One region of the Staphylococcus sp. MSU001 genome, then DNA from elsewhere that is predicted to be linked to it. Evidence: riboswitches for the same ligand, from Rfam matches in the RefSeq annotation. Region 1 holds a riboswitch; each other region holds the start of a gene.

The links. Region 1 has a riboswitch for S-adenosylmethionine ahead of metK (methionine adenosyltransferase). Riboswitches for the same ligand answer to the same signal wherever they lie in the genome.
Region 2: linked by a shared signal. The riboswitch ahead of metX (homoserine O-acetyltransferase MetX) and the one ahead of metK (methionine adenosyltransferase) in region 1 are both predicted to bind S-adenosylmethionine.
Region 3: linked by a shared signal. The riboswitch ahead of ACVBFA_RS09195 (Na+/H+ antiporter NhaC family protein) and the one ahead of metK (methionine adenosyltransferase) in region 1 are both predicted to bind S-adenosylmethionine.

What each region holds. Positions count from the first base shown of each region.
Region 1 covers NZ_JBRIKK010000021.1:372-10,606, forward strand. The annotation lists gene ACVBFA_RS09810 (hypothetical protein) at 1-610, opposite strand, end outside; gene metK (methionine adenosyltransferase) at 713-1,912, opposite strand; SAM riboswitch class I at 2,021-2,130, opposite strand; gene pckA (phosphoenolpyruvate carboxykinase (ATP)) at 2,282-3,874, shown strand; gene ACVBFA_RS09825 (alpha/beta hydrolase family protein) at 4,101-4,889, opposite strand; gene ytkD (RNA deprotection pyrophosphohydrolase) at 4,876-5,343, opposite strand; gene yidD (membrane protein insertion efficiency factor YidD) at 5,414-5,662, shown strand; gene menC (o-succinylbenzoate synthase) at 5,659-6,660, opposite strand; gene menE (o-succinylbenzoate--CoA ligase) at 6,650-8,074, opposite strand; gene ACVBFA_RS09850 (hypothetical protein) at 8,723-9,256, shown strand; gene ACVBFA_RS09855 (hypothetical protein) at 9,270-9,434, shown strand; gene ACVBFA_RS09860 (hypothetical protein) at 9,637-9,837, shown strand.
Region 2 covers NZ_JBRIKK010000003.1:57,102-68,983, reverse strand. The annotation lists gene ACVBFA_RS02270 (adenylosuccinate synthase) at 1-1,141, opposite strand, end outside; gene dnaB (replicative DNA helicase) at 1,420-2,820, opposite strand; gene rplI (50S ribosomal protein L9) at 2,991-3,437, opposite strand; gene ACVBFA_RS02255 (DHH family phosphoesterase) at 3,434-5,401, opposite strand; gene ACVBFA_RS02250 (YybS family protein) at 5,430-6,356, opposite strand; gene metX (homoserine O-acetyltransferase MetX) at 6,584-7,552, opposite strand; SAM riboswitch class I at 7,617-7,717, opposite strand; gene ACVBFA_RS02240 (AzlD domain-containing protein) at 7,842-8,171, opposite strand; gene ACVBFA_RS02235 (AzlC family ABC transporter permease) at 8,168-8,860, opposite strand; gene sph (sphingomyelin phosphodiesterase) at 9,245-10,228, shown strand; gene serS (serine--tRNA ligase) at 10,757-11,882, opposite strand, start outside.
Region 3 covers NZ_JBRIKK010000018.1:18,283-30,164, forward strand. The annotation lists gene ACVBFA_RS09150 (ribose 5-phosphate isomerase A) at 1-366, shown strand, start outside; partial or broken gene ACVBFA_RS09155 (hypothetical protein) at 564-787, opposite strand; gene ACVBFA_RS09160 (hypothetical protein) at 765-944, shown strand; gene ACVBFA_RS09165 (CPBP family intramembrane glutamic endopeptidase) at 1,350-2,498, opposite strand; gene hutG (formimidoylglutamase) at 2,746-3,681, shown strand; gene ACVBFA_RS09175 (amidohydrolase) at 4,153-5,271, shown strand; gene ACVBFA_RS09180 (SDR family oxidoreductase) at 5,357-6,238, shown strand; gene ACVBFA_RS09185 (flavin reductase family protein) at 6,520-7,131, shown strand; gene ACVBFA_RS09190 (hypothetical protein) at 7,175-7,762, shown strand; SAM riboswitch class I at 7,838-7,934, shown strand; gene ACVBFA_RS09195 (Na+/H+ antiporter NhaC family protein) at 8,068-9,369, shown strand; gene ACVBFA_RS09200 (SRPBCC family protein) at 9,666-10,178, shown strand; gene ACVBFA_RS09205 (MurR/RpiR family transcriptional regulator) at 10,323-11,084, opposite strand; gene ACVBFA_RS09210 (alpha-glucoside-specific PTS transporter subunit IIBC) at 11,282-11,882, shown strand, end outside.

The DNA of each region.
Region 1 (10,235 bases):
CTTCATTTTGATCCAAGACCAATGTCTGTGGCTGTGATGAATCTAAGTCGAGCGTGTCAAAAACTTGTGACATCGTAGGTAATTCTTTAAATTGCGCACCACTAATGCCATTATAAACATGGCCTTTTAATAATTGAGAGTCAATAATATATAAGCCAGTTCGTGTAAGTACTAGATGACTCACACGTTCAATATTAGTTAACTCATTACTAGGCAAGAAAATATTTGCCATAATATGCATATCTTCAGGGCGTATTCTCTTTTCATTTACTAGTCTCTCACGAATACCAATTAATCTCATATCTGTAACATATTCGCTATGATTTTTTGAGAATAGTTTCAACGCATCAATTTCACGATTTTTGTTACTAACTGTCACGTCAAAATCTTCTTGTTGTTTTGTAACAACTTTTTTATTCTCTACTCTCTCTTTTTCTAAAGCTTCTTCATGAGATTCTTTAAGATGTTGCTCTTTTTCTTTATAATGTGCTTCTGTTTGATTCTTCACTTTCTTCTTACTATGGTTCGCTACTAAGAAGAGTACAAAGAATAAAACAGCCACAAGTATTGCAACAATTAAGCCGATTACTGTCGGTGAAGAAAAATCCATTAAAACAACGCTCCTTTATCAGTTTCAATAACTCTAATTATAATAGAAAAAAGGCTTATTTTCGACATATATTTTATAATTATTTATTTTCTATTTTACAAGTCATTGAATTTCAACTGCATCTTTTAAAAGGTTGACTTTATCTAATTTTTCCCATGGTAATAATACGTCTGTACGTCCAAAATGACCATACGCTGCTGTTTGTTTATATATCGGTTGTTTTAAGTCTAACATTTTAATGATACCTGCTGGTCTTAAATCAAAATGCTTTCTTACAGCTTCAACTAAACGTGCTTCTGAAACCTTTCCAGTATCAAACGTATTAATTGAAATAGAAACGGGTTCTGCTACACCGATTGCATATGCAAGTTGTACTTCACATTGTTTAGCTAAACCAGCTGCAACAATATTTTTAGCTACATATCTTGCAGCATAAGCTGCCGAACGATCTACTTTAGTAGGATCTTTACCACTAAAACAACCTCCACCATGACGGGCATATCCACCATAAGTATCAACTATAATTTTACGTCCAGTCAAACCAGCATCTCCTTGAGGTCCTCCAATAACGAAACGTCCAGTCGGGTTAATGTAAAATTTAGTTTCTTCATCTAATAAAGCTTTATCTACAGTTGGGTAGATAACATGCGTTTTAATGTCCTTTTCGATTTGTGCTAACTCTACATCTTCAGCATGTTGTGTAGAAACAACAATGGTATCAATACGTCTAGGTTGGTCATCTTCATCATATTCAACAGTCACCTGTACTTTTCCATCTGGACGAAGATAATCTAAAATTTCATCTTTTCGTACATCAGATAATCGTTTAGCAAGTTGATGTGACAGGAATATAGGTAGAGGCATATACGTATCTGTTTCATCAGTTGCGTATCCAAACATTAATCCTTGGTCACCTGCACCTGTTGCTTCAATTTCTTCTTCAGAAATTTCATTTCGATATTCAAGCGCTTTGTCTACACCCTGTGCAATATCAGGTGACTGTTCATCAATCGCAGTTAACACTGCCATTGTTTGTGAATCATAACCATATTTTGCTCTAGTATAACCAATATCTTTAATCGTTTCCCTTACCACTTTAGGAATATCTACATAAGTAGTTGTTGAAATTTCTCCAGAAATAAGTGCCATTCCTGTTGTTACTGTTGTTTCACATGCTACACGAGCATTGGGATCATCCTTTAATATTTCATCAAGAATGGCATCTGAAACTTGGTCAGCAATTTTATCAGGATGGCCTTCAGTAACTGATTCTGAGGTAAATAATCGTTTATTGTATGTCATCATTTTCTCCTTTAAATAAATTACGAAAATTCTCTTTAAATATGAGAGCTAAATAAAAGAGCCTTCTTCACTATATAGATAGAGAGAAGGCTCTTAAACGTCCATTCGCTCTTATCGTTCAGACCATATTTGTCTGCAAACGGTTTGGCACCTTTCTTTAAATAAAGAGGTTGCTGGGTTTCATTGGGTCCATGTCCCTCCACCACTCAGGATAAGAGAATCCGTTAAACTTAATAATATCTAATTCAAAGTATGTTGTCAATTTTATACATTGTCACTATTTCTATTTTCAAGTGGATAAATTCAATCGGTGTGTTATACTATCTAAATGTAAGGGCTTACATAAATTATTGTATGGAGGGATTGGGTATGTCTATAGATACATACACAGAAACACTTAAGATAAATCAGCTAATAGAAAAAGCTACATCACATTTTCAACTATCATCAACACAATTATACAAAAAAATTTTAAAAAACCATGAGGGTGAATTAACTGAACTGGGGGCAATAAATGTTAAAACAGGTAAGTACACTGGTCGTTCACCTAAAGATAAATTTATTGTCACTGAACCATCGTATAGGGATAATATAAATTGGGGAGATATCAATCAGCCCATGGATGAAGAAACATTTCTAAAACTTTACAATAAAGTACTCGACTATTTAAATCAGAAAGATGAACTTTACATATTTAGTGGATATGCAGGGAGCGATAAAGAGTCACGTCTTAAACTTAAGGTGATAAATGAATTAGCTTGGCATAACTTATTTGCTCGTAACATGTTTATTCGTCCAGAATCTATAGATGAAGCTCAAAATATAAAACCCAACTTTACGATTGTTTCAGCACCTAACTTTAAAGCTAATCCTGAATTAGATGGGACAAATAGTGAAACATTTGTCATTATATCTTTTAAACATAAAGTGATTTTAATTGGTGGTACAGAATACGCTGGTGAAATGAAAAAAGGTATTTTCTCTGTAATGAATTATTTGCTTCCAATGCAGGATATCATGAGTATGCATTGTTCAGCTAATGTTGGAGAAAAAGGAGATGTAACATTATTCTTTGGATTATCAGGAACTGGTAAGACGACGCTTTCTGCCGATCCAAAACGTAAGTTAATTGGTGACGATGAACACGGTTGGAATAAAAATGGCGTTTTTAATATTGAGGGTGGATGTTATGCAAAAGCAATTCATTTATCTAAACAGAAAGAGCCTCAAATTTATAATGCTATTAAATATGGAACAATCTTAGAAAATACAGTTACAAATGATGACGGTACAGTAGATTTTGATGATAACACCTATACTGAAAACACTCGTGCCGCCTACCCTATTGACTATATAGAGAATATTGTTACACCTTCAAAGGCAGCACATCCGAATACGATTATATTCTTAACCGCTGATGCATTTGGAGTTATCCCTCCTATTTCAAAGCTAACTAAAGATCAAGCAATGTATCATTTCTTAAGTGGGTTTACGTCTAAACTAGCTGGAACAGAACGTGGTGTTACTGAACCTCAACCATCGTTTTCAACTTGCTTTGGTGCACCATTCTTACCTTTAAGTCCAACAAAGTATGCTGATCTACTTGGAAATTTAATCGATATTCATGATGTTGATGTATATCTAGTAAATACTGGATGGACAGGTGGCAAATATGGTATAGGGCGAAGAATTAGTCTACACTATACTCGTGAAATGGTAGATCAAGCTATATCAGGTAAATTAAAAAATACTAAATATATTAAAGATGATACATTTGGCTTAAATATTCCAGTTCAGATTGACAATGTACCTACAACTATTCTGAATCCTATCAATGCTTGGAACAATAAAGATAACTACAAAGCACAGGCTTACGATTTGATTCAACGCTTTAATAATAACTTTAAAAAATTCGGCAAGGAAGTCGAACATATTGCCAACAAAGGTGCATTTAATCAATAATTAATATGCACATTTATATGTTAAATTTAAAAGCATTGTGCCTGAGAAAGCTTTCAATACCTCAGGCACTTAAATTTTTATTTAAATGCCGAGTGGATTATTAATACATTTATTTGAGGATATCTATATATGATAATACATTTCTAAAGTTTCAAACAATCTCATTATTTAATATCTAATTATTCCTAATATATACATTGTTATCATCAACATGTATAATCCATTGTCACAATATATTTAAATTTTTATTTTCGACGTCGTTCATCCATTGATGTATATATTGAATTACGTCTCTCATCGCAGCAGGTCGTGGTACATGACCTTCATCCAATTGATAATAGGTTTGATAATAGGTTCCTTTGGATTTTAATTTTTTTTCTAAATCATAAGCTTGGTGTATTCCAACTTGAATATCTTTGCCACCATGAATAATGAGAATAGGAGGACTATCTTTTTTTATAAATTGCATTGCATCTCTGCTCTTATAAGCTTTCGTATCTTTTTTTGGATGTCCAACCATTCGTCGTAACATTCCTCTCAAATCAACTCGTTCTTCATACATTAAATGTATATCAGATACGCCACCCCAAATCATATAACTATCTACAGGCAAATCATTAAAAGTAAGTAATCCCTGTAGACCTCCACGTGAAAATCCTACCATATGTATAAATGCAGAAGGATAGTTTTGATTTAAAAGTCGAATCAAATGCGTTACATCATTTAAATCACCACGGTAAAATTCATCTCTTCCTTCACTTCCATTATTTCCTCTATAGTATGGGCCTATAACTAAGGTATGTTCATTTGCAAATTGCATAAGTCTTGCGGCTCTCACTCTTCCAACTTGCCCTTTACCACCTCTTAAGTATATAACAATACGTTTGATATCTTTTTTGCTTTTCGGAATCATCATCAGAGCCTTAACTTTTAAATAATCTACAATATATGTTACTTCATTAAAAAAATGAGTTTCATATTCGATTGGCATGCGCTTTTCCTTAATAAAATCCAAGTGCTCTCACCCTTTCCAAACAATGAAGAATCGCCTTATCATTGATTAAAAAACTTCTTTTATTTAAAGGAATATCATTAATATGATGATAAAGACAAGGGCCTAAAGTCTCGTAATAGGTATCTACATATTCCAAATGACTTACTTCAACGAAGTAAACATCCTTAATAAACGGCTCATCATGCTCCGTTTTTATACGATACTGTGCAAAATAGTAGATAAATTTTGCGATTGCACCCGTCTCTTCGTATAACTCTCTAATTACTGCTTCTTTACTTTGTTCGCTTATTTCAACTTTACCACCAGGAAACTCTATCCCACGTTGTTGATGGTGTGTAAATAATAACTGACTATTGTATACAGGAATTGCAAGAACGTGATTACCATTTGGCATATCATTTTCATTTTTATAGTTCAATGTTACAACCCTTCCATCTTTATCCTCAAACTCCACGTTCCTCACTTCCTCTCATCCTATGTTAAAATATATTTATCAAATATTTAGTTGGAGGCCTTTATCAATGTTGAAAAAAATATTGTTATCTCTAGTTGTATTTTATCAACGTTTTATTTCGCCACTTACACCCCCAACATGTCGATTTTATCCAACATGTTCACAATACACTAGAGAAGCCATCGAATACCATGGTGCTCTAAAAGGACTCTATCTCGGTGTACGGCGCATACTTAAATGTCATCCATTGCATAAAGGTGGCTTTGATCCTGTTCCATTAAAAAAGGATAAAAATTCTAAAACCACACATCATCATTAAACTTTGTTAAGTAAAGAACGCTTGACTTTAGGGGGAGTGAAATAAATCATTCCCTCTTTTAATATGCCACTTGTTTCTACGATATCATTAGCAAAATAATAACCGTGTGGCGTTATATCACCCGGATAATTTCCTTCTTTAGCTAACATTGCTGTAAAATATCTACTTAGACCAAACTCATACATGCCCCCAACTACAAACCTTATATTTTTTTCTTTCAAAATTTTCATGGCGTCTAACATTCTATCTATTCCTCCAAGTCTAAATGGTTTTAACACGACGACTTGTATGGGATATTGTTGAATTATTGATTGTATTTTTTCTATAGAAAGTGCCTTTTCATCGATGGCAATTCTAGGAAAAATAGACATATCAATATCATTTAAATCTTCTAGAATTTTAAAAGGTTCTTCAATATATATAATATCTGATGTTTTTTCATTGGCTAATTGTAAAAATGATGGCTTTGTTAATGATTCATTTGCATCTATTGCAATATCACACTCAAGATTTAATAAACGTATGGTTTCAAGATCTTTGATAAGTGATGTTGACCATTTAAGTTTAATACGTTTCGGTCTTGTTTCTAATAATGCTTCAATTTGACTATTAGTTAAGCCGCTAACTGTAGCACCATATTGTACTTCAAAATCATGCAGATCGTTATACATTTGATAAACAGCCATGACAACCATTGATCGAGCAGCTGGCGCATCATTCATTTGATTGAGGTAAGGTAACCATGAATCAAAAGATGTCATATCTTGATGAAGTACTTGTGGTATCCACTTTCTTAATCTATTTGCGACTGTGAGTATTGTTTCTTTATCATACCAATGAGTTAAAAATGCATTACACTCTCCATAATAAATTTCTCCACTATAAGTTACTATTTCCGTAAACAAACTTTCTCGATGCGTTAACTTCACTTTCGGTGTTGAAATTGGTGATTTAAAAGGTTCCTTATAAGTATATAGATTGATTGCCTTAACTTTCATTATTCTTTCCCTCATTCAAGTCTTCACTTTTGACCTTTTTACGTTGTAATTTACCTGTCGATGTATAAGGTAAAGATTCTACCTGATAATATTTTTTAGGAATTTTATATCTAGCTACATGATTTTCAAAATGTTCTATTAATTCATTACGATTAATATCTTGATTTGTCACATAATATAGTATTGGCACTTGCCCCCAAGTATCATCTGATATTCCCACACATACGGCATCTTCAATGCCTTCAAAGTCTTTTGCTATTGTTTCAATTTGGTAAGGGTAAATATTCTCTCCGCCACTTATAATCAAATCTTTGCGCCGATCATATATCATGACATAACCCTCATCATCTATTTCAGCTATATCTCCAGTTTGAAAATACCCATCATTATTAAATGTGTCTTTTAAATCTTTGGGATATAAATAACCATTCATCACATTTTCACCTTTAATTAATAACTCTCCATGGCCATATGCGTTGGGATTTTTTATTTTCACTTCAACATTTTCACTTGGTTTTCCAACAGTATCGAAACGTTCTTTTAACATTTGAGGTGAGGCTGTTAGAAACTGAGAGCAAGTTTCTGTCATACCAAAAGAATTATATACAGGTAAACGATAAGTCAATGCTTGCTCTATTAACTGTGGTGATAATTTAGCACCACCTAGCAGAATTTTTTCTAAATAAAATGGTTGAGTTAATCCTGCATCCATTAACCACTTTAAAGTTTGTGGAACAAGAGACATGTGGGTGATTGGATAAGTCTTTATTTGTGTTAACATATCATCAGTTTGAAACTTTTTAACAAGTCTGACAGTGAATCCTTCTATCACTGCGCGTAAAATAACACTGAGCCCAGAAATATGATATATAGGTAAGACCGAAAGCCACACAGTATCTTGTTCGAATCCTAAACTATGTTTACAGCCTATAGCACTGGCTAAATGATTATTAAACGTTTGAGGCACAGCTTTTTGAGGTCCCGTCGTTCCAGACGTAAACATAATTGATGCAATCGATTCTAAATTAAATTTGTAACTTGAAACATCATATTTATCCAATTGTGTTAAATCATTAAAATGATATAAATTAAACCCTTCTAATTCTAAAGGCAACGTGTGTACAATCGTTGTTATGTCGACTGAATTCATTTGATTTATCATCTCATGTCGCGTTAAACGTGTATTTATCATAGCTATTTCAATATGAGCTAACCAACAAGCATGAATCAGAACAACTGAATCAATATCATTGCTTATATATAAACCAATCCTTTTCTGATTTAAAGAAGTTAAATATTGCGCGATTGTTTTTGCACGATGATATAATTCTTCGTACGTTAAAGATAACTGATTTGTAACAATCGCCAATCGCTTTCCATTTGATTGAGCTTGTTCTTGTAACCAAAAATTCACAATGCATTCCTCCAAATTATATACACATATAATTATACCTACTTGCTTATTAAATATCAGTAGTTGAGCTTAATATGTTATTTTCAACTTAAAGTAATATGTTTAAAAGTCAATCCCCTATTGAAAATGTGGACTACATGCGTCATCTATATGTCTTTAATATAGTCATGCTTTTAAGTTAGTAACCTACGCAACTTTCATTATCACATTTCAACTAATAATGTACTCTATTTATTTTCATCAATCATTCTATTATTAGCTATATATACATTTTTATAAGAATCGTTCTCTTTTCAAAAAGAACCACCTCATGAATTCATTATTTAATATATTTCATTTAAATAATATTGTAACACCGATTAGTTTGTGATATTTTTAAATTACTTTATAAAATACTATGGATTCTTGATATGAGTATCGAAATTGTTAGATAATTTTCCGAAATATTTCAACGAATAATAAAAAATAAAAGTATAGATTAAAGGTAAATAGATGAATATTCTCATTTAAGCAAAGAGTATTTAGCAGAAAAATTAAACTATTACAAAATTAATTATGGTGTTGGAACTCACAACGACAAATACTTTATTACATTTGGCCGTTGAGAGTTTTTTAATATAAAGAAATATAAACAAAGGAGAAGCCGATATGACTGAATCGTTAGGATTTAGAGAAAGTATGAAAGAAGCAGATATTAAGTCTAAATTGGACAAAACAGAAAAAGCTTATTGGGATAACCTCCCTATTAGCGAAAAAAGACAATTTATCGAACTTTATAAACATGATAAAAACAATTGTATTTCAATTATTACTTCAAAAGTTAAAGAAATTGATCCGACACATGAAAATGCATTTGTAAAAGCAAAAAATGATAAAATGATAAAATTCTTCAAGACACAAGGTATTGATGAACCTACTGAGACAACAAAAAAAGCTTTTGATAAACAATCTATATTTGCAAACTTTGATAATTTTTATCATGCTATGGGCAAATTCACTTTCAACATGGAAAAACAAGCTAAATATAATTACTACATGTCTCAACAAAAACAAAATTTTATACAAATTGCTCAACTAGATACTTTAATTAAACAATACAACAATTTATTGGATCAAAATCATAAAGTTTTACAGCAAAATGATGAAATTATCAATCTTTTAAAACAAATTTCAAATAAATAAGGAGAAGTGTAGAATGAATAAAGTTATAGTTTTAATTTTAAGTAGTTTATTGATATTAGGTTCATGCGGAGTAAAACACAATAATTCAGACAGTAATGAAAGCAAAAAATCTGAAAGTAAAACTGAGAATAAAACTAAAGAAAGTAAATCAAAAGAACCAAGAAAATGGACATGCTAATTCAATCGAAAATAACAAATAGAATGAACAAGTTAATTCAAACGAAAATAGCAATAACAAAACAAATGACAATTCACAAAATAAAATTATAACTGATTCTCAAAAAGGCAAACGTAATAATGAAAACAAACAAAATACTCAATCTCAACAAACAGCTCAAAATAATACCCAAAAAGATCATTGCAATCGATTTAATAATGATATGCCGGTAGCTCATGATGGTGGTCAAAATGGTTTTGGATATGGAGATTATTTAGCAGCTAAAGAAGCATCGGAAAAAGCTAGACGTGGAGAATTGCAAGGAGTTGGTGGTTCTTGGGGCGTTGCGCCAGGACAAGACTTTAATTCGTGGAGATACCAACAAGCAGAGATACAAAATGAACACATCGCTCCAGATGAATAAAATTATGGGTGGGTTACTACCCTTATTATTTTTTACTTTTTTAGAAGGAAATGATATGTGAGTATGAAAAAATTATATAGAACTGTAGATGTCCCCCTACTGATATGAAAATTTTACAAAAACACTAGATTAAATGTCTGTAAGTTTATCCACAAAAACTATTATCTCAACTGCATCTTTAATTACACATAATGCAGTAAATAATATACTAAAGAAATTCTGCATAGAAAATAAGATGAATAAATAGACTTTACATAGTTTAAGACATACACATGCATTTATGTTACTAGCTTAATAATTTTTCAATTCAATATGTAAGTAAAAGACTTGGTCATGCAAATATTGAAATAACATGGCGTGTATATAGTCACCTCTTTGAAGAATTAAAAAGTGAAGAC
Region 2 (11,882 bases), on a different contig from region 1:
TAATATCTTCAGTCCAACCTGGAAGCTCTTCGAAGATAGGTTTACAACGTCTTAATTGATCTAAGTTTGCTGGGTATTCAGTAATTTTTTCACCATCTAATTCGTAAGCAGTACAAATTTTAACTGTGTCTAATCCTGTTAAGACGTCGATGGAGTTAATTGAAAGATCTGTGATACCACTTACACGACGTGAATGACGTAATACAACTGAGTCAAACCAACCTACACGACGTGGACGTCCAGTAGTTGTACCATATTCACGACCCACTTCTCTAATATGATGGCCATCTTCATCAAAGAGTTCAGTTGGGAATGGACCGTCACCCACACGAGATGTATATGATTTACATACACCAATCACTTTAGACACTGATGTTGGGCCAACACCTGTACCTACTGTAACGTTACCTGCAACTGGATTACTAGATGTAACGAATGGGTATGTACCATGGTCAATATCTAACATGACACCTTGTGCCCCTTCGAATAATACCTTTTCATCAGCCACATTTGCATCGTCTAAAATTTTAGCTGTGTCTGTCACATAGTCTTTTAAACGTTGACCTGCAGCATAATATTCATCAAAGATTTCATCGAATGTTGGACAAGTTTCATTAAACATGCCTTTAAAGTATGCGTTTTTATATTCAATATTTTCTTTGAGTCGGCGTTCGAATGTTTCCTTTTCTAATAAGTCTGCCATGCGAATACCGATACGTTGTGCTTTATCTACGTATGCTGGGCCGATACCTTTTTTCGTTGTACCGATTTTATTATCGCCACGACGACGTTCTTCATATTCGTCTTGAGCTAGGTGATAAGGTAAAATGACTTGTGCGCGATTTGAGATACGTAGGTTGTCAGTTGAAATGCCACGTTCATTTAACCCATCTAATTCTTTTAATAATGCGACTGGATCTACAACTACACCGTTACCGATTACAGCTAATTTATCTTTATAAAAGATACCTGATGGTACTAAGTGTAATTTGTAAGTTTCTCCACCAAATTGAATCGTATGTCCCGCATTGTTACCACCAGAAAATCTAGCAATTACGTCTGCTTGCTCTGCTAAAAAGTCTGTTATTTTACCTTTACCTTCGTCTCCCCATTGTGTCCCAACTACTACGATTGATGACATATGAGCACCTCCAAGTTTTTCTCGTTTAACCACTAGGTATTTTACCAATATGATTTTGAATTTGCAAATAAAAATCGAACATTAATCAGCGTTCGATAACGCATCATCTTTCAGTATATTTTCTGTGTAAAATCACTTCCAAACGTTTCTATGACAGTTGTTTAAAGGATGTCTAAGTAAAATGCATACACATACTTCCCACATTTTCAAAAGAGAAAAACAAAATAAAAACCGTACAATAAATAGTTTTTAACAATTATTGTACGGAAAAATATTTTTTATGACATATCTGCATGAGCATAATCAATATCTGTAAATTTATTGTATTGTTTCATAAAGTGAAGTTTCACAGTACCTGTTGGACCGTTACGCTGCTTGGCGATGATGATTTCAATTTCACCGTTATCATCATTTGTCTGTGGTTCAAAACCAGCATCGTCATCATCTTCATCACCTTCACCACGATTATAATAATCATCACGATATAAGAAAGCGACGATGTCGGCATCTTGTTCTATAGACCCAGATTCACGAATATCACTCATCATAGGACGTTTGTCTTGTCGTTGTTCAACGCCACGTGATAACTGACTCAGTGCAATAACTGGACATTCTAATTCACGTGCAATCGCCTTAAGTGTACGTGAAATCTCTGAAACTTCTTGTTGACGGTTATCTGAGAAACGTGATCCGCTTCCTTGAATCAATTGTAGATAATCAATCACAATCATATCAAGACCGTGCTCTTGTTTGAGTCGACGACATTTAGAACGTAAATCATTGATACGGATACCTGGCGTATCGTCTATGAAGATTTTAGTTCGTGATAGCTTACCTACCGCAATCGTAAAGCGACTCCAATCTTCTTCAGTCATCGTCCCAGTTCTTAAACGATTGGAATCAACGTTACCAGAACTACAAATCATACGTGTTGCCAATTGGTCGGCGCCCATCTCAAGTGAGAAGATACCGACAGTATACATATCTTCATGCGTGGCAACCTTTTGCGCAATATTTAAGGCAAAGGCAGTCTTACCTACTGAAGGACGTGCCGCTAGAATGATTAAATCATTACGGTTAAAACCAGCAGTCATTTGGTCTAAGTCACGATAACCAGTTGGAATACCTGGTGTTTGACCACTATTTTGGTCAAGTTCTTCTGCGGTTTCGTATACCTGTCCTAAGACATCTCTAATATCTTTAAAACCATCACTTTCTCTTGTAGAAGATAGTTCTAAAATACGTCGTTCGGCGTCACTTAAAATCGTATCTAATTCTAATTCATCATTATAGCCATCATTCGCTATACTATCAGCAGTTTGAATAAGTTTCCGTTTCAACGCATGTTTAAAAACGATATCCGTATAGTACTGAACGTTTCGCGTTGTCGGTACACTCGTCGATAGTTCGGCGAGATATTGAGGGCCACCCGCTTCGTTTAAGCTACCTTCACTTGATAATTGATCCATCAATGTGACAACATCAATTTCTTTATTATCCTCATTTAGGTGCATCATTGCTCGAAAAATATGTTGATGGGCGCCTCTATAAAACGACTCAGGAAGCAAAACTTCCTGAGTAGTATTAATGAGTTCTGGATCTATAATAATGGCACCTAAGACAGATTGTTCAGCTTCATTGCTATGTGGCATTTGATTTTGCTCATACATTCCATCCATTATCTACTTACACCTCTTATTTCAATCCATCTTTTATTTTATCGTCATCTGATATTATCACGAGATACACTACAGGTATTTCAGAGGTTAACAAATTGTATAAGTCATACATCTTATATAATTGCACCTATAATAGTAATCATGTACTATCCTCGCGTCATATCTTTAAATTATTGTTCTACAGTGTGCACACGGATTGTACCTTCGACTTCTTTGTCTAATTTCACTGGAACGTTAGTATATCCTAGTGCGTGAATACCATGTGGTAAGTCCATTTTACGTTTGTCGATTTTAATATCATGTTGTTTTTTTAGCGCTTCGGCAATTTGTTTCGTACTGATTGAACCAAATAGTTTGCCGCCTTCACCTGTTTTAGCTGATACTTCAACTTCGATATCTTTTAACTGTTCTTTAAGTGCTTTTGCATCATCGATTTCTTGTTGTCTATCTGCTGCTGCACGTTTATTTTGCTGTTCTAATTGTTTTAAGTTACCAGGAGTTGCTTCTACAGCATATTTATTTTTAAGTAAGAAGTTATTTGCGTAACCTACTGGTACATCTTTAACTTCGCCTTTTTTACCTTTACCTTTAACATCTTGTGTGAAAATTACTTTCATGCGTCTTCACTCCTACTCATTTGTTCTGTAATTGCTTGTTGTAATTGTTCTATTGCTTCATCTATTGTCGCACCTTTTATTTGTGTCGCAGCATTTGTCAGATGGCCACCGCCACCTAACGCTTCCATTGTTAATTGAACATTTATGGAACCTAATGAACGTGCTGAGATACCGATTAGGTTGTCTTCACGTTTAGCTACTACATAAGATGCTTCAATGCCTTCTAAACTTAACAACTCGTCGGCAGCTTGTGCAACCGTTACAGGATGATAAATTTTATCATCTGAACCATGTGCAATGGCTACACCTTGATCTTGTATCTTAACTGTTCTTATCAATTCTGAACGATTGATATACGTATCGACATCATCTTTTAAGAAATGCTGCGTTAAGATTGTATCAGCGCCATGTGCACGTAAATAACTTGCGGCATCAAATGTTCTGGAACCTGTTCTTAACGTAAAGTTTCTTGTATCTACTATAATACCTGCATACATAACAGTTGATTCTAAACGAGTCAATCTCTGTTCAGTTGGTTGATATTCTAGTAATTCCGTTACGAGCTCAGCAGTTGAGCTAGCGTAAGGTTCCATATACACAAGTAATGGATTTGAAATAAAGCTTTCGCCACGTCTATGATGATCAATGACTACTTTGCGGTTTGCTTTATTTAAGACATTTTCATCTAAGACCATTTCAGGTTTATGTGTATCTACAACAACGACAGTCGTCTTGGAAGTCATCATATCCCAAGCCTCATCTGATGTTACAAAGCGTTCTTTTAGTTCCGGTTTCTTATCAATCTCATCCATAACACGACGTAATGTCGGATCAATATCAGAATCATTAAGAACGATAAATGCCTCTAAATTATTCATTGATGCAAAGCGCGAAACTCCGATAGCTGCACCTATAGCATCTAAATCTGGTCGCTTATGTCCCATAACGATAACTTTATCGCCTTCAGTAAGAATATCTTTGAGAGCATGTGAAATCACACGCGCACGTACACGCGTACGTTTTTCCATAGGGTCAGTCTTACCACCATAGAATCTTACATTGCCGTTCATATTCTTAATTGCAACTTGGTCACCACCACGACCTAACGCGAGGTCTAAACCAGATTGTGATAATTCACCTAAATCAATAAGGTTCTCAGTACCTTCACCTACACCAATACTTAAAGTTAGTTGTGCGCGGTAACCCACACTCTTTTCTCTTAATTGGCTTAAGATTTCAAAATTAGAATCTTCTAGTTCAGCCAATATTTTTTGGTTAAAGTAAGCTACAAATTGATCTGAGTTGTAACGTTTGAAGTAAATATTGTAATCCTGTGCCCAACGACTAATCACACGTGTCACCATAGAGTTAATTTCAGAACGTTGTGTATCGTTCATGTTTTGAGTGATTTCATCGTAATTATCTAAAAATATTGTTGCAATAATCGGCTTTGAATCTTCATATAGTTCGTTTGTACGTTCAGTTTCAGTCATATCAAAGAAGTATAAACAATGCTCGTTTTCTGAATATCGTACATGATAGTAATAATTGTTGTTTTCTATTTCTACTTCTTGAACTTTTTCCAGTTGTTTTAATATGTTAGGGAAGACTTCATTGACATTTTCAGAAATCACATTCGTTTCAATGTGATCTGTCATAAATTGGTTCATCCACTCAATGTGATTATCTTCATCTAACACAATCATCCCTATAGGCAAGTGCTTAATCGCCTTATTACTACTTGCCGAGATGTGACCACTTAAATCATCCACATAATTATCCATTTTTAGAAATGCTTTTCTCAATAACACGCCACTAATAATAATCATCACAATAAGTATAGCTGTAGCAATACCTGCCACTAGTTGGTTAAAAATAAACCACACGATGACAAGTGCTATAGCAGTGAGTACCATTAAAATAAACGGTATGAGCAAAGCTTTTTTAGTGGATTGACGGTTCATTCTTCCACCTCTAATCACTTTTTAATCATCATTTTTTTATTATTTTCTTTAAATTAATACATAAATCAATTACCCCAAGTAATCCAACAATATGCGTTGCCGGTGTAAGAAGTGTCCCTACTACCATAACAAGAATTGTTGCGAAGTTCGGCCATCTTTTAGCTTTACCAAAGAAGTGAATGACACTTAATCCTTGGATGTACATCACTAATGATAACACAACATCAAAGTTTAACACGATGCTTTGGAACGTACTTGGTTCACTTGCAATCATGACACAAATAAGTACTATAAGATAAAACCATAGTAAATTACGGCTCATTTGCCATGCGAATAAAGGTTTAAAAATAGGTGTTGCTACTTTAAATTTACGTAAAATTGGAAATGTAATAATCAGATTAATTAAGACAAAAATGAAAATAACTATAATTAGAAAACTAGGGAGTTGGACCGTCATTTGTCGGAAACTTTCCTCAAGAATCTGTCTATAGTTTGAATCGATTCCACTTGTTAAGAAAGCCTCATGCATTGCATTTTTAAAAGGCTTAATTAATACAGCTGCCGTCGGAATTTTATCGAATGTTTGTAATAACATCCATCCAATAAGTGTAACTAAACTTAATGAAGCTGTTGAAATATAAAGAATTCGTTCTTTAGATGTTCTTTCCTTAAGTAATTGTCCGATAATCGCACTTAATAATAAGATTAAGACCATCATACTTAAGACAAATGTATTACCTAATAATGTTGTAAGTACAACTGTTACTAATGCGCTAATTCCGAATGATTGTATGGAACGATTCCACAAAACAATACCGGGAATCGTTGCAAATAAACATAAAATCAAGCCGAGAACAGGTAATACATGTGTTGCTAAAGCGACTACTAATAATGAAATAATTGCTAAAATAGTTGCTTTAGGTTGTATTTTTGAAAACACATACGCCACTCCCATACTTTTTGACTATAACTCCTATTTTAACCTCTTTGCTAAAATTTAACAATAAAGTAAAGCCATACTACCAGTGATAGGTTTATGCATAGATACGACATATGAAATAAACTTTGCTTATATAATTCTTTGTATGACTATTTTCATGCCAAAGAAAAATTTACCTACTCTGCACTGTTTAGTATTTCTTATGTGTGCTCATGGGGATTGTGTTCTATTATAAAACTTTACTATTTACGTCGGAATTGTTTCAAGTTTAAGAAATGATATAAATTAGGCGCCCAATCATTAAAATTTAGAAGAAAACCATCATGTCCTACATTATCTGGTACGAAGAAATGACGATGATATTTAAAACGTTCTCCTAAAGCTCTCACTTGATCATCAGGATAAAGCAAATCATCAATAAAGCCCATTGTTAGTACTTTCGTTTCCAACGACTGAAAGACTTCATCAACATCATCTCTCCCTCTATCTAAATGGTGACTATCTAAGACGTCTAGCAGTGTTAAATAACAATTTAAATCGAAATATTCTTTGAACTTATCACCTTGATGTTGTTGATAGCTTACTACTTCATCTGGTGTAAAACGTTGATCATAACTTTTAGACGATCGATACGTGAGAAAGCCGAGTTGACGTGCGATACTTAAACCTTCTTTACCACCTATATGTATAGCTTGTCTTGCAATCTCGTTAAAAGCACGACTATAGGAGGACGTTTTATCAGTAGCGGCTAATATGATTGCTTTTTCCACCTCGAATTGACGATTATAAAGCAATTCCATCGCTTGCATACCACCTAAACTGCCTCCAATGAGAATATTAATCTTCTTAAATTCTAATGCTTGTATACCTAACTCAATAGCTCTAACAATATCCCTCAATGTTAAATGTTCTGGGAAGTTGTCATCATTTAATTTAGAACTTGAACCAAATGGACTTCCAATGACATTGAATGTAAGAAATTGATAATCATGAACTGGAATGTAACCACCATCAATGATTTCTCGCCACCAGCCAGGTTGCGCATCCGTGCCGTATGTTAAATGATTGCCAGTAAGTGCATGGCAAACAACGACAAGGGGTTGACCAGGAAGTCCTACATGTTCATAACGTAGACGTAAATGATCAATCGTTTCACCAGATTCAGTTATAAACTCACCTAGTTCTAATGTATTAACCGTGTAATTCGTCATAATAGTTCCATACCTCCTTCAACTAAAAAAGTGCCTTACTCAAATGATGTAAAGGCACTTATCGTACTTATCATTCGAGTTGCTCGTTGGTATTAGCACCGTGCTATTTAAAGTCGGTTGCTGAAGCTTCTATGGGCCAAATCCCTCAACTTCTCAAAATAAGGTTAGGTAATTTAATTGTATTGTGATGTAGATATGCATTTCGTCTCGAATAGTCTAAATTTTCTAATTATTTTAATCTTAACTAACTTTTTCCGTAAGTTCAATGATTTGATATGATTTTCAAAGATTAAAAGATTAAACGTAAGCAAGCAATGACAAATATACCTCCGAGAATTGTCACTGTTAGACTACGTGTGAAAATAGCGAGCATCACAGTTGGTACGATTGCAATAATATAAGGTAAATTAAGCGTATAACCAAATGTATGATCATGTTGTTGAATTACACCATCTATAATAAGAGCTGTAAATAAAGTGATAGGAATAAAAGAAAGCCATTTAATTACAATTGCTGGTAAGTTGACACGCGATATCATAACAAATGGAATAACACGAACGAGTAATGTGACCACGCCACATAAAACAATAAGTACTAATGTATGTAAATCTGTCGTCATTTTTCCATCATCACCCCTAACAATGCAGCAACTATTGCGGCTATCAATATTGCTACGTATGAAGGTAGAATTGAACTTAAAAGAATCATCATCACAATCACACATACAATGAGTACAATATATATTCTCAATCGTGATTTCTTAATACCTTCAAATTGAGATATACATAAAAAAATAAACATTGCGGTAATGGCAAAGTCTAGACCAAGCGCATCAGGATTTGAAATATACTCTCCGAAAATGGCGCCGATTACACAGGAAACAGTCCAAAATAGGTAAGCAGTAATATTTAGTCCGTGTAGCCATCGATCGTTAATTTTTTCACCTTTAACATATGGTGTTATAGCAACTCCAAAAGTTTCATCTGTTAATAACGTTCCAAGCCCTACCCTATTCCAAAATCCATATTGCTTATAATTAGGTGCTAAAGTCATACTTAATAAGAACATTCGAGAGTTAACGATAAGTGTTGTAAGCACAATTGCAGAAATAGGAGTGCCTGCAATCACTAATGTACAAATAATAAATTGGGCTGCACCGGCATAAATAATCAGACACAATAATATAATTTCTAAAACACTGAAATTTTGGGAGGCTGCCACAATTCCAAATGATAGTCCTACACCTGCATATCCAAGTAACGTAGGAATACACTCTTTCACACCTTGCTTAAACGTAAGGTGAGTCATATTATCAGCCCCAGTCTCTCCAATAAAATAATAAAATCAGTCTAATATACCTAATTACTTTATTCAATATATTTAAAGACCGGTATGTGTGCCGTCATACATACCGTTGTCTAAAAAAGTTGATATATAAGGGTTTTATTTTTCAGAATTTTCTTTCTTATTTTTAGACCCTCTTTCCAACTTCTATCCTTTAAAATCAAAATGTTTACAACATTACTTTTAAAGATTATCAAAAAATAATAGTGACTGAACTTTTGCAACTCTTTAAAGCATCATTGATTTTTAATTTTTTATTAAAATTTTATTTAGAAATAGTAATTTTCAAAAGATACTTAATTTAGTTTGATATAATCACACCATCAAATGAAACGAGGTGTAACAATATTGAATTGGCAACGTAAATGTATACTAACTACTTTGTTGGTTTTAAGTAGTTTATTTTTAGTATTTTCGACTATCACATATGCGAGTGAACGTGATTATAAAGACAGTCTTAAAATCACTACACATAACGTGTATTTCTTACCTACTGCTATCTACCCTAATTGGGGACAATCTCAGCGCGCTGATTTAATTTCAAAAGCAGATTACATTCAAAATCAAGATGTCGTGATTCTAAATGAATTATTTGATAAAAAAGCATCAAAAAGATTGTTAGCACGTTTACATTCACAGTATCCTTATCAAACACCTATCGTTGGTAAAGGTACAGAAGGTTGGCAAAATACTTCTGGTACTTATAGAAAAATTAAAAAAGTAAGCGGTGGCGTTGGTATTGTGAGTAAATGGCCTATCGTACAACAAGAACAACATATTTATAAAAAAGGCTGTGGTGCTGATATGGCCGGTAATAAAGGCTTTGCCTACATTAAAATTAATAAGAATGGCAAATACCACCATATTATCGGAACACATCTACAAGCTGAAGATCCAACATGCTTTAAAGGAAAAGATAAAGACATTAGACAGAGTCAAATGAGTGAAATTAAACAATTTATCAAAGACAAGAATATCCCTAAAAATGAACCCGTCTATATCGGTGGTGACTTAAATGTCATTAAAGATTCAGAAGAATATCAACAAATGGCAAATAACTTAAATGTTTCGTTACCTACTCAATTCGATGGTAATGCATATAGTTGGGATACTAGCAGTAATAGTATTGCGAAATACAATTATCCTAAATTAGAACCTCAACACTTAGATTATATTTTATTAGATCGTGACCATGCACAACCAAGCTCATGGCATAATGATACACATAGAGTGAAGTCACCAGAATGGTCCGTGAAATCTTGGGGAAAAACATACAAATACAATGACTACTCAGATCATTATCCACTTTCTGGCTACGCATCAAATGAATAGGACGATTGATACATTTAATTATTAAATATTAATATTTAGAATAGGAGCTATATGAAACATTGGAATTAAACTTCGAATTTCATATAGCTTCTTTATGATATTATTTTATGGTTATATAGAAATAAACGTTGTTTGACAAACTAAATTAAATATTTTGAATATGAATGACAACGTTTAAAAATCAATTTCCACTATTTTATATTTTTACAGGCGTTCTCTAAAAGATAAATACTTGCTACTTCATGTATTATTTTCATGATTTTATAACTCAATCTATGACAATAAATATTTACTATTTTTAGACATACGTTTGTGTGACGTCAGACAACCGTATCTATAAAAGATTTGTTATATCAGCATTTTAAATCGCGAAAATTATTTTAAGTTATTTTAGACATCCATCTCTAATTGAATATAAAAATAGCAATTTTGTCTTTATACATAAAAAAACTGCCGATAAGTTTATAGAACCTTATCGACAGTTAAATAACTTTATAATATTGTAATCATCTAGTTAAGTTTATATGATTATTTGATTGGTTTTTCAATTTTAGTTTTGCCACCCATAAATGGTACTAATGCTTCAGGAATTGTTAATGTACCATCTTCGTTTTGATAGTTTTCAACGATGGCTGCAAATGTACGACCTACAGCTAAACCACTACCATTTAATGTGTGGACTAATTCTGGTTTAGAAGCAGCATCACGTTTGAATCTGATATTTGCGCGACGTGCTTGGAAATCAGTACAGTTAGAGCAAGAACTGATTTCTTTATAATCATTGTAACTTGGTAACCAAACTTCTAGATCATATGTTTTACTAGCACTGAAACCAATATCGCCAGTACATAAGATAACACGACGGTATGGTAAACCTAATTCTTCAAGAATAGCTTCAGCATTTTGTGTCATTTCTTCTAAAGCATTCCAAGAATCTTCAGGTTGTACAATACGAACCATTTCAACTTTATCAAATTGATGTAAACGAATTAACCCTCTTGTATCTCTACCAGCTGATCCTGCTTCACTACGGAAACATGCAGTTTGAGCTGTAAATAATTCAGGTAGTACACCTGGTTGAATAATTTCATCTCTATAGAAGTTTGTTAAAGGTACTTCTGCAGTTGGAATCGTATATAAACCTTCTTTTTCAACTTTAAATAAATCTTCTTCAAATTTAGGTAATTGACCTGTGCCAAACATTGTATCAGCATTCACTAATTGTGGTGTCATCATTTCAGTGTAACCATGTTGCGTTGTATGTTTTGTCAACATGTAGTTCATTAAAGCACGTTCAAGTAATGCGCCATCTTTAGTTAAGTATACGAAACGCGCACCAGATACTTTAGCAGCACGTTCAAAGTCAGCCATTTTTAATTCTTCAACTAAATCCCAATGTGCTTTAGGTTCAAATTCAAAATCACGTGGCGTACCCCATTTTTTAACTTCAACGTTTTCTTCATCAGAAGCACCTTGAGGTACGTCTTCATTAATTAAGTTAGGAATACGAATTAAGATATCTCTAATTTTATTATCTACTTCATTAAGTTGATTATCGATATCTTTAATTTCATCACCTAAATGACGCATCTCAGCAATGACGTCATCAGCATCTTCTTTATTACGTTTCTTTTGAGCTATTTCTTCGCTCACT
Region 3 (11,882 bases), on a different contig from region 1:
ATAGATGAAATGGCTGACCGATTTGTCGTTGTTGTAGATGAAAGTAAACTCGTCAACTATTTAGGAGAAACATTTGCATTACCAGTTGAAGTCGATAAATTTAATTGGTACCAAGTTGCCAAAAAAATTGAGTGTACTTATGATATTCATGTAAGCAGAAGAGTTAATGAAGATGTACCGTTTATTACCGACAATGGTAATTACATATTAGATTGTTCATTGCAAAATCGAATTCCTGCTTATGAGCTACACGAATTTTTAATTCATTTAACTGGTGTTCTTGAAACAGGATATTTCCTCGATATTGCCGATCAAGTAATAGTAGGAACACAAGAAGGCGTAAAAATATTAAATAAAGAAACTTAGCCATTATATTAAGCTGAGATGTTAAATTTAGATAAAGCATTTGTGTTAAAGTGATTAACTTACACAAACAATACATACTAGAGTTGTAAAGACATGAATGACATACAATCTTATCATAGTCATTGAGTCCGCCAATTTGTAATAAAGTTAGTTCAATAACTGATTTGTGCTGAACTCCGAAAATGTAAGATTGTATGTCAATTTTTGTTTTCTATGTTATTGATTGAGGCAAGCATTTTTATTTTGTTTAAATTCAATTTTGTTATAAACGTTAAAATCAATTTATCTAATTGATGTAAGACATCAACTAATTTTTTAAGCAAAAGTTTATTGGTGTTTTAGTAATAATTTTTGAAAAAATAGTTAGGTCTTTAGCTGGGGTAAAAGGAGGTTTTATTTTGAAAGTTTTTTTATATTTCATTTACTTTTTCGTTGCGTTTTTTGTTGTTGATTCTTTAATTAGCTTGGTATTTCCAATTGAATTTGATGTGTATACAAATTTAATTACTGCATTCTTTTTTGCAGTTTTTATGACACCATTATTTTTTGTATTAAAACAAGACAAAAACAAAAAATAGAATAAAGATATATAATGGAAAAATTGATAGATACTGAGAAGAATATTTAAGCGTAAAAATGTTATGGTGTTTAAATATTACGATTAATAAAGTAATATGGATGAATTTAATATCCTGCTAATGCAAACCCTAGTAAGTAGATTAAGATTCTAAATGCAAAAGCAGTTATCATCTTAATAGTTCTAATGAAACACAATAAATTATCTTTAATCAATATAGCGAATGTATATTGATTGTTATTTAAATTGATAGATATGAAAAAGCCAGTCCAATGATTAAGGTGTTGAACGTAATCATTAGACTGGCTTATTTATGCATTTTAATACTAAAAATAAAAAGTAATACTAAAATCAAACTTTTAGAGTGCGAATCATTAATACAAGATCTATTTTAAAGTATCAATTATTACTGTGATTTATCTGTGTCGGCTTTATGATCTTCAACTTCGTGAATTTCATCGTTAACATCGTTGACCACTGATGAGTGTCTATCTTCGGTATAAGTTGAATGATCTCTAAGCTTATCATTGTGATTTGTATCCGTTTCTTTATTAACTGAAGAGGCGTCTTCTTTATAATCAGAAGTAGCAATCGCATCGTCACTCTTATTAGGTTTCTTTGATTGATATTTGTCATTATCAATTTCTTGTTGCTTTGTTTCATCTTTAGATGATACATCATGATCTGAAGTTGAAGAGGCGTCTTCTTGACTTGGTTCTTCATCTTGAATATGAGATAAATAATTATTAGGATCAACTTCGTCTAAACTTTGTTTCGTCGTTTTATAAACAATAGCACGAATGATGAGACTAAGAATAATAAATGAAACACCCACAATTGTTGTAGAAAGTGCAATGACTTTCATTGAGAAAAGGTCGCCTGTTTCTTCACTAAATAAAAAGACGAGAGCAAAAGTCATGGATGCGTGAAAGGCAGTTGCAATATAAATTGTACGACCATTAGTAGCTCTAATTAATTCACCAATAATCATTGAAAACATGAATGTATATAAGAAATGGTATCCGGCGTATTCTACACCATATGTCGTATTAGCTGTAAATACTGAATAAATAAGACCAACAATAATACTCGCAAAAAATGTATTCATTCTTGTTTCAAGAATATTTTGTAAGTAAGAACGGAAACCAAACTCCACTACAAAAGCCATTAAAATATGACCAATTAGTATAGTTAGTAATGATACTGATAAATCTGAAGTTTGTAATAGGATGAAACTATCAGCATAAGTATTAAAGCTAAACAAGCCGATCATTAAAATGATAAGTGGTAGAATGAGTGCTAAAAGTAGACGCTCAATCACCTTTAAACTGATAGAAAATTTCAATCCTGCTAATTGTTCTTTTCTGTGTTTAAATATTAATATGCACACAATTGCAGCTATGAAAGGAGCTAAATCTTTAATGCTAAAGACAAAACGTTTCACTCCGATAGTCGCTTGAAAATCTCTGAGTATCACGGACAATGCCATTGTAATAACGAAAAATACAAAGACCATCATAGCCCATTGGAACCCAGAAAATCTAGAGTTTTTCATTGTATGTAACCTCCATTAGGTAACAAGCTTAAATTGATTTATTTACAATTATACATCTTACAAGCATATGTTTAAATTGTCTATTTTAATTATAATCAAAATGTAATAGTCTTGAATCATTTTGTTAGCTAATCGTAAATAATTTTATCATTATATGGGTATGTTAAAAGAGCAAGCATTGATAAAGAAAAATTCAATAGTTATACTTTAATTAACTTAACTGATAAAAATTCAAGGGGGATATATCATGTATCAACTTGCGCAATCTAATCTATGGACAGGTCGTTTAGATAGTGAAACTGATCCTACACAATTTAGGCATTTCCAAACTGTTAAATTCGGTGATTTAAGTCAATTAGATTTTTCGGAGAAACACAAAGGCGTGGGCTTATTAGGATATGCAATTGATAAAGGAGTAGAATTAAACAAAGGACGTGTAGGTGCAAAAGAAGGCCCCAATGCCATTAAGCGAGCTTTTGCTGGATTGCCAGATTTGAATCAATGTGAAGAGATTATAGACTATGGTAATGTAGAACACAATCATGAGTTGCTAATAGATACACAGCGCGAATTCGCAGACCTTGCTGCTAAGTCTATGAAACGACATAAACAAACATTTTTACTTGGTGGTGGTCATGATATAGCATATGCACAATATTTAGCTACTCGTAAAGTTTTTCCTGAGTCGTCAATAGGTGTGATTAATATAGATGCGCACTTTGACACACGTTATGAGGATTATTCAACCTCTGGTACTAGTTTTAGACAAATTCTAGAAGAAGATGATAATGCAGATTATTTAGTGTTAGGTATATCTCAAGGTGGTAATACACAAGCTTTATTTAATTATGCTAAAGAAAAAGATATTCAATTTGTATATGCAGATGAATTACTACATCAGGTGTCTCCCCCTATTAAAGATATGATAGAACGTTTTATCCATAATCATGATACGGTTATGTTCACAATTTGCATGGATGTAGTAGATAGTGCATTTGCACCAGGAGTAAGTGCACCAGCTGTCCTAGGTATATATCCACATACAGTTTTCGAACTTGCTAAACGTGTCATTCCAAGTGAAAAAGTAAAATCTATAAGTATAGCTGAAATGAATCCAACGTATGATTCAGATCAAAGAACTGCTAAATTAGTTGCTAATTTAGTACATCATTGTTTAATTTAAAGTTAGAAGTCGTCATGTAAAAATTTAATAAATTTAGATATACTTAGTTTCAAAATGCCTGTGATATTCGTTGATGTCTCGGGCATTTTGACGTTTTTTGACAGTTTATGACTGAATAAGAAATGGTGTGTTAGTCACAAATTAAAATGTCATACTTGTTATCGTAATAGGAATAACCATTTATTGTGAAGATCGTTCATTTCACTATGAAAGAGAATTTTTAATGCATGTTTATCATATATTCCAGTAATCTAAGCAGTAACTAATGAGACATGTAACTGTTTCAAAATGTTTGCGCTTTTTTAAATTATTTTAATAAACTAGCTCTTAAAAACGTTGAATATTTAGAATTTTCCGATAAAATGTTAAGATAACTTTACTAAAATTGACAATTAAGTTAATTAAAAGAATGCTAAATCACAAGTAAAGCATATGAATAAATTAGAAGTGTGAGAAAGGGCTGAGCGATATATGACAAATTATTCTACTTATGTAAATTGGAGAAGAACGTTTCATCAATATCCTGAACTTTCAGATGAAGAATATGAAACTACAGAAACGTTACGGAAAATACTCAAAAGTTATGGTATACGTATACTGGATGTCCCTTTAAAAACAGGTTTAGTAGCAGAAATTGGGCAAGGAGAGGAAATGATAGCGGTAAGAACAGATATTGATGCTCTGCCCATAGAAGAACAAGTGAAGCATGAATTTACATCAAAGCATCATGGTGCAATGCATGCATGTGGTCATGATATTCATATGGCAAGTATATTAGCTACTGGTACTCAACTAAAAGAGATTGAAGATGAATTAAATGGACGCGTTCGATTAATATTTCAACCTGCTGAAGAATTAGGACATGGTGCATTTGAAATTATAAATACTGGAGTACTTAAAGGAGCTAAAGCAGTACTTGGTTTTCATAATTATCCCACTTTAAAAGTTGGTGAATTTGCTATTAAATCGGGTGCAATTACCTCTGCTGTAGATCGTTTTGAGTTTAATGTTAAAGGTAAAGGTGCGCATGCTGCAAAACCTGAGCAAGGAAACGATCCAGTCATCGTTGTAGGACAACTAATCAATAGTTTACAAACTATTGTTAGTCGAAATTTATCAGCTTTTGATAGTGCAGTTGTAACAATCGGTGAAATTTCTTGTGGTAACACATGGAATGTTATAGCTGACAAAGCTTATATACAGGGCACTGTTCGTTCATTCGATGAGGATAAACGTCATTATATTGAAAATAGGATGAAAAATATTGCTGATGGTTTAAGTCGTGTTTTTAATGTGGATATTGATTTAACTTATTCAAGACTACCTGGTGCAGTAGTAAATGATGCACATCTAACACAAGAAGCAATAGAGGTCGCTAAAAATGTTGGCTATCATGTATCAATGCTCGATGAACCGGTTACTATTGGAGAGGATTTCTCAGGTTATACAGAAGAGTACCCCGGTGTTTTCGCATTTATTGGCTCCGACAGTAAATTTGATTTACATCATCCTAATTATCATCCGGATGAGCGTATTTTGGAAAAAGTTCCTCAATATTTCGTACAGCTCGTTCAACGTTTATTGACATAATTTGTGATTTCATATTTTCTATGATTAAACGTACATGATAACTGGGTATACAGAAAGCATTAAATGAATTAGGAGATGATTTGAAATGTCAGCTCAAGATCCGCGCAATAAATTTAAAACTGATAATTATGAAAAACAGGAACAAGAAGTTCCAGGTATACAAGCTAAAATGTCACCACAACCAGATTGTGGGGAAGATTCTTATCATGGCCACCATCGATTAGATGGCTTTAAAATACTAGTGACTGGTGGCGATTCAGCAATTGGACGTGCGGCAGCAATTGCTTATGCTAAAGAAGGTGCAGATGTAGCGATTAATTATTTACCAAGTGAACAACAAGATGCCGATGATGTAAAACAGATCATTGAAAATGTTGGGCAAAAAGCTATCTTAATTCCTGGTGATATTAGAGATGAACAATTCAACTATGACATGGTTGAAGAGGCTTATCAGCAATTAGGTGGTTTAGACAATGTAACGTTGGTTGCTGGTCATCAACTTTATCAAGATGAATTATCGGAGTTTAAAACTCAAGATTTTACTGAAACGTTTGAAACGAATGTCTATCCGGTATTTTGGGCAGTCCAAAAAGCGCTTGAGTATTTACAACCAGGAGGGTCAATTACAACAACATCTTCAGTTCAAGGTTATAATCCTAGTCCAATTCTTCATGATTATGCGGCAACGAAAGCTGCAATTATATCTTTAACAAAGAGTTTTTCAGCCGAATTGGGTCCTAAAGGTATTCGTGTTAACTGTGTTGCGCCTGGACCGTTTTGGTCACCACTTCAAATTGTCGGTGGCCAACCACAAAGCGCTATACCTACTTTTGGGCAAAACACACCGTTAGGACGTGCTGGTCAGCCTGTTGAATGTGCTGGGATATATGTGTTATTGGCTTCTGATGATGCAAGTTATATTACTGGTCAAGTATATGGTGTGACTGGTGGGACTCAAATAGATTAAATTAACTATAGCATATTAATTAGTATATATTTTCAAAGTGAAAGCACGACGAAGGTGCTAAACATCTTACAAAACTATACAGTTTAATATAAGATTTGTTTATGATAATAAGCGCCTAGGACAAATATCAATGTCCTAGGTTTTTTATCTTATAGGCAAACAGTGATTCAATTGAATATACGATCTTCTTTAACTCTTTTTCAATTTTGTCTACAAAGGGACAACAATAGTTAAATAGTAAATTTTATACTTTAAATAAAAATTGATTGGATTGATTGATAGTGAAAAAAATAAAAGCTGAAACACTTTCAGATAAGCAAAATTACAAATTACTTAGTGGAAGTATCATACCTAGGCCGATAGCATTTGTAACTACTCAAAATTTAAAAGGGGATATCAACGCAGCCCCGTTTAGTTTTTTTAATGTAGTTAATCATACACCACCTATGATCGCAATTGCTGTTCAACGTACAAATGGAAATAGAAAAGACACCTCAATAAATATAGAACAATCAGGTGAGTTTGTTGTGCATATTACTGATGAGGCTATTGTTAATGATGTGAATGAAACTGCTGCCCCGTTAGAATATGGTGTTAATGAACTTAAGAGAACTTCTCTAAGTATGATTGATTCTGATTTAATTAATGTTCCAGCAATCAAAGAAGCAAAAGTAAGGTTTGAGTGTAAGCTTCATCAAATAGTACAATTGGGCAACAAAGATAACGGGAGTGATTTGATAATTGGTGAAATTGTCATGTACCATATTGATGAAGAAGTTTATTTTGAAGATAGTAAAATTGATGCAAATCAATTAAATCCGGTAGCTAGGTTAGCTGGAAATGATTACTCTTTGTTAGGTCAAACATTTACAGTTAATCGTCCTACTTCATAAAGATAAAAAGATATTTACAAATATCATTTTAAGGGTGTCATTGATGAAAGCATATCTATATAAATTCATGCCGTTGCTCATTTTAGTTATAGGACTGATTGTCTTATACGTTATTAATGATTATCCCATATTGTTACATGTCATAGTGATTATTACTTTTATAACGAGTGGATTGAAAAATGTATATTTTGTTAATAATAATATTAGAAATCATATTATATGGATGAGCCCTAAACTCGATCGTATCCTTGGTATGCTTTCGGGCATACTATATTCTGGTATTTACGTGGTTAGCTTTATAGAGCAACAGCCTTTATGGATAGTGATACTTATTCTGGTATTAACAGTGGGTACTGCAGTTTTATTAGAAACGAAATTACATATTACATCATCTCAATTAGAGGAGAGGTTATCATCTGAACGGATAAAACGTAAAGTAATATCAAGACATAAGGCACAACGTCTTAAGAATATATTTTTTACTGTGATTGTTGTAGTAATCATTTCAATGCTCATATCATTATATTTAAAGTTAATGGTTATTTTTGGACTTGCATTAGCGATATTCATCTTTGCATCAATAAGTGTGGCTATTTTTGAAAAATACTTTACTATTATTGAAAATATGTAAACTATTATTAAAATATTTAAAATAATAAGTGTTGACGTTATTGCAAATATCTTGTAACGTTAAACACAATTCAATAACTTATCAAGAGAAGTGGAGGGACTGGCCCAAAGAAGCTTCGGCAACATTGTATCATGTGCCAATTCCAGTAACCGAGAAGGTTAGAAGATAAGGTTAAACACGATGTTAACTGAGACTGGGGCATGATTACGTGCCCTGGTTTTTTATTTTTGAGTTATTGATTAAATAGATAGGAATTTTTTAGTATAAAATTTATCAATCCATTATACGGGAAAGTAGGTTAGATTATGAAAGAGATGAAGAATGGCAATGCTTGGGCATTAATTCCTTTATTGTTATTTGTCTTACTATTTCTAGGTGTTGGTATTATTTCTGGTGATTTTACCACTATGCCATTAAATGTTGCTATTACAATTACTGTTATTGTTGCCTTACTGATGAATCGCAAGGAAACTTTTGCGAAAAAAGTAGAGGTATTTACAAAAGGTGCAGGTCACTCTAATATCATTTTGATGATGCTTATTTTTATCCTTGCTGGAGCTTTTTCGACGACTGCTGAAAAAATGGGTGGCGTGTCATCTACAGTTAATTTAGGCTTATCACTTATTCCTCAAAATTTAATAATTGTTGGACTATTTATTATTTGTATGTTTGTATCAATTTCAATGGGAACTTCTGTCGGCACAGTTGCAGCTATTGCACCAGTAGGTTTTGGATTTGCACAAGCAACAGATGTACCAGCTGCATTAGCCATGGCAACAGTTGTTGGGGGAGCGATGTTTGGTGATAATCTATCTATGATTTCTGATACCACTATTGCAGCAGTAAGAACACAAAAAACAAAAATGAGTGATAAATTTAAAGTCAATTTTAAAATTGTATTACCAGGTGCGATTATTACAATCATTATTTTATTCTTTTTAACAAATGGTATTTCCATAGATCATACTAAAAACTATGATTATAATTTAATTAAAGTTATACCATACTTGTTAGTTTTGATTCTTGCGTTAGTTGGTATTAATGTAATTATTGTATTAATAGGAGGTACTGTATTAGCCGGTATAATTGGACTGATTGATGGTTCTTTTGGTTGGAATGGCCTTTTAAATGCTATTTCTAAAGGGATTATCGGAATGGAAGATATTGCTATGATTGCATTGCTTATAGGCGGTCTAGTAGGAATTATTCAACATAATGGTGGTATTGATTGGTTGCTTAATTTTGTAAGGTCAAAAGTAAAATCAAAGCGTGGTGCAGAACTAGGTATAGCGAGTTTAGTGAGTGCAGCTGACATTTCAACAGCAAATAATACAATTTCTATTATTATGGCTGGACCATTAGCTAAAAATATTGCTGATGAATATGATGTCGATCCAAGGAAATCAGCAAGTATATTAGATATCTTTGGTGGGTGTTTTCAAGGATTATTACCATACAGCCCGCAAGTGATTTCAGCAGCAGGTGTAGCCGGAATTTCCCCATTCCTAATGTTACAATATAGTATTTATCCAATATTATTAGGTGTTTGTGGATTAGTAGCAATTATTTTAAGAGTACCTCGTTTAAATCAATCGTCAAAGAAATAAAATACGACCCATAGTATATATTGGCTGTCAACAATCTTATGATTGTTGACAGTTTTATAATGATTCTTTGATACTCACCATCTGTATCTTATTTTTAAGTTGAGTATCAAGCAATTTAGAATAGTAGTAAAATGTTGATAAGGACAAGACTATACACTCAATCTTGAATTTAAAAAGTTAAAAATCACTAAAATTATAAGTTTTATTTAATATAATTTAATTTTATAGAGCTCAAAGTTTGTGACCTAGCTCAAATACGTTAAAATAGTATTAAGAGTGAAAGTAGGTGAAATGAAATGGCAAAATATAATGTGGAAAATGAATATGTTGAAATCGACATTGAGAGATTACTTAAATATACACCAGAGGTCGTTTATGAGGCATGGACAAAAACAGATATCTTAAAAAAATGGTTTATGACCACACAACGCACGAATAAATCGTTTGATGCAGATATTCAAGAGGGAGGAAAGTATCGCATCATTGATAGTAGAAATGGTAAACAAAACATCATAGAAGGTACATATGAAGAGTTAGTTTTAGATGAATATATCAAGATGACGATTGGAATGCCAGGACTAAGTGAGGAAGAGGATGTCATTGAAGTAGAGTTCTTTGAAAGAGAGAATGGCGGGACTCAAATGTTCTTTTACTATCGCTCTTTTATTGAAAAGGAAAGACGTTTAACAACATTAGAATATAAGCAAAAGAAAAAAGAATATCATGATTCAACAGCACATGGATTTGAATTGATGATTGATCAAATGCAAAATGTGATAGATGAAATTGAGGAACAGCGTCATAACTAAACTAAAAAGCCTGGGACAACAAAAGTTGTTGTTCCAGGCTTTTTAACGTTTTAATAGTCATTGTCTAAGTTGAAAATGGAAATGCCAAATAATATTTATATGTAAAGTGAGAATTGCATTCAATGATAATGATGACTCACTTTCCTATGTTAATTCATGATTCTCTTTATATTCGTTATATTTTCTTAGTAGTGTTTCAAAGAAAATGTGATAACTAATAAAACTGGAATAATCGGTACCATCGTTTAAATAGAAGGTATTGCTTGAAACATAGACATTGTAATCAGCTTGTTGTGCCAATGTATTGTCCTTCATTGTTGTTACGGAAATAAAATATTTTTGTCTCAGTTGAAGCAATTGTGTGACTTCTTTAAGTTGATGTGTTTCGCCAGAAAGTGAAATAATGAAAAACAAATCTTCAGGAATTGTCTTGTTTAACACCATCTTTAGTTCATGAACATCATGTAACAATATAATATTTTTATGCATAGTCAACAGTATACGTTGTGCTTCTTCAGCGACATTCATCTGTGCACGTCCAGTACCATATAAGTATATTGTTGTAGCATGATGCATTTTGTGAGTTAATAAACGATAATCAATACGTTCTAAATAGTTGAATGTATTTTCAATTTCTTGTTTAAATTGCTCCATAGAATCAGAAGGAAGTTGATGATTCTTACTATCTTCAAATTTTAAAAAGGATTTAAAATCACTATAACCATCAAAACCTAGTTTACGAGTGAAGCGATGAATCGTAGCATTTGAAGCATGTGTCTGTGAGGCTAAATCTTGTATTTTCATATTTTTACAAACATCTATATGTGTATTAACATAATGTGCAATTTGTATATCATTATCATTTAATTGATCGAAATTAGAGTTTACTCGTTCATCTAAAATCATCTTAACACCTCATCATTGAAAATATTTTCTTTATATGAAAATATAATCTAATTATACAAAAATGTTTCAAAGTGCGTCAACGTCATTGTCATTATGTAAGCGTTTACTATATATTGGTAATAACTTATTAAATAAAGAGCAATAAAGGTAAACATATATTAGTTATCATAGTTAAGGGAAGAGGGAGGTATTCAAAAATGAATGCAATTAAACGATTTGGTAGTGCAATGATAGTACCTGTTTTGATGTTTGCTTTCTTCGGTATTGTTTTGGGATTCGCTACATTATTTAAAAATCCAACCATCATGGGAGGCTTAGCTGAACAGCATACATTTTGGTTTAAATTTTGGTCTGTTATTGAATCAGGTGGTTGGGTAATATTTACACATATGGAAATTGTCTTTGTAGTTGGTTTACCGTTATCTCTTGCTAAAAAAGCTCCAGGACATGCAGCTTTAGCAGCTCTAATGGGATATTTAATGTTTAACACTTTTATCAATGCAATTTTAACTCAATGGCCACATACTTTTGGCGCTAATTTAAAAAAAGGTGTAGAAAACACAACAGGATTAAAATCGATTGCAGGTATTGAAACGTTAGATACCAATATTTTAGGTGCAATCATTATATCAGGAATAATAACGTGGATACATAATAGATATTACAGTAAGCGTTTACCTGAAATGTTAGGTGTATTTCAAGGATTAACATTTGTTGTAACAATCTCTTTCTTTGTCATGCTACCAGTGGCAGCAATCACATGTGTTGTTTGGCCAACGATTCAACACGGTATTGCTT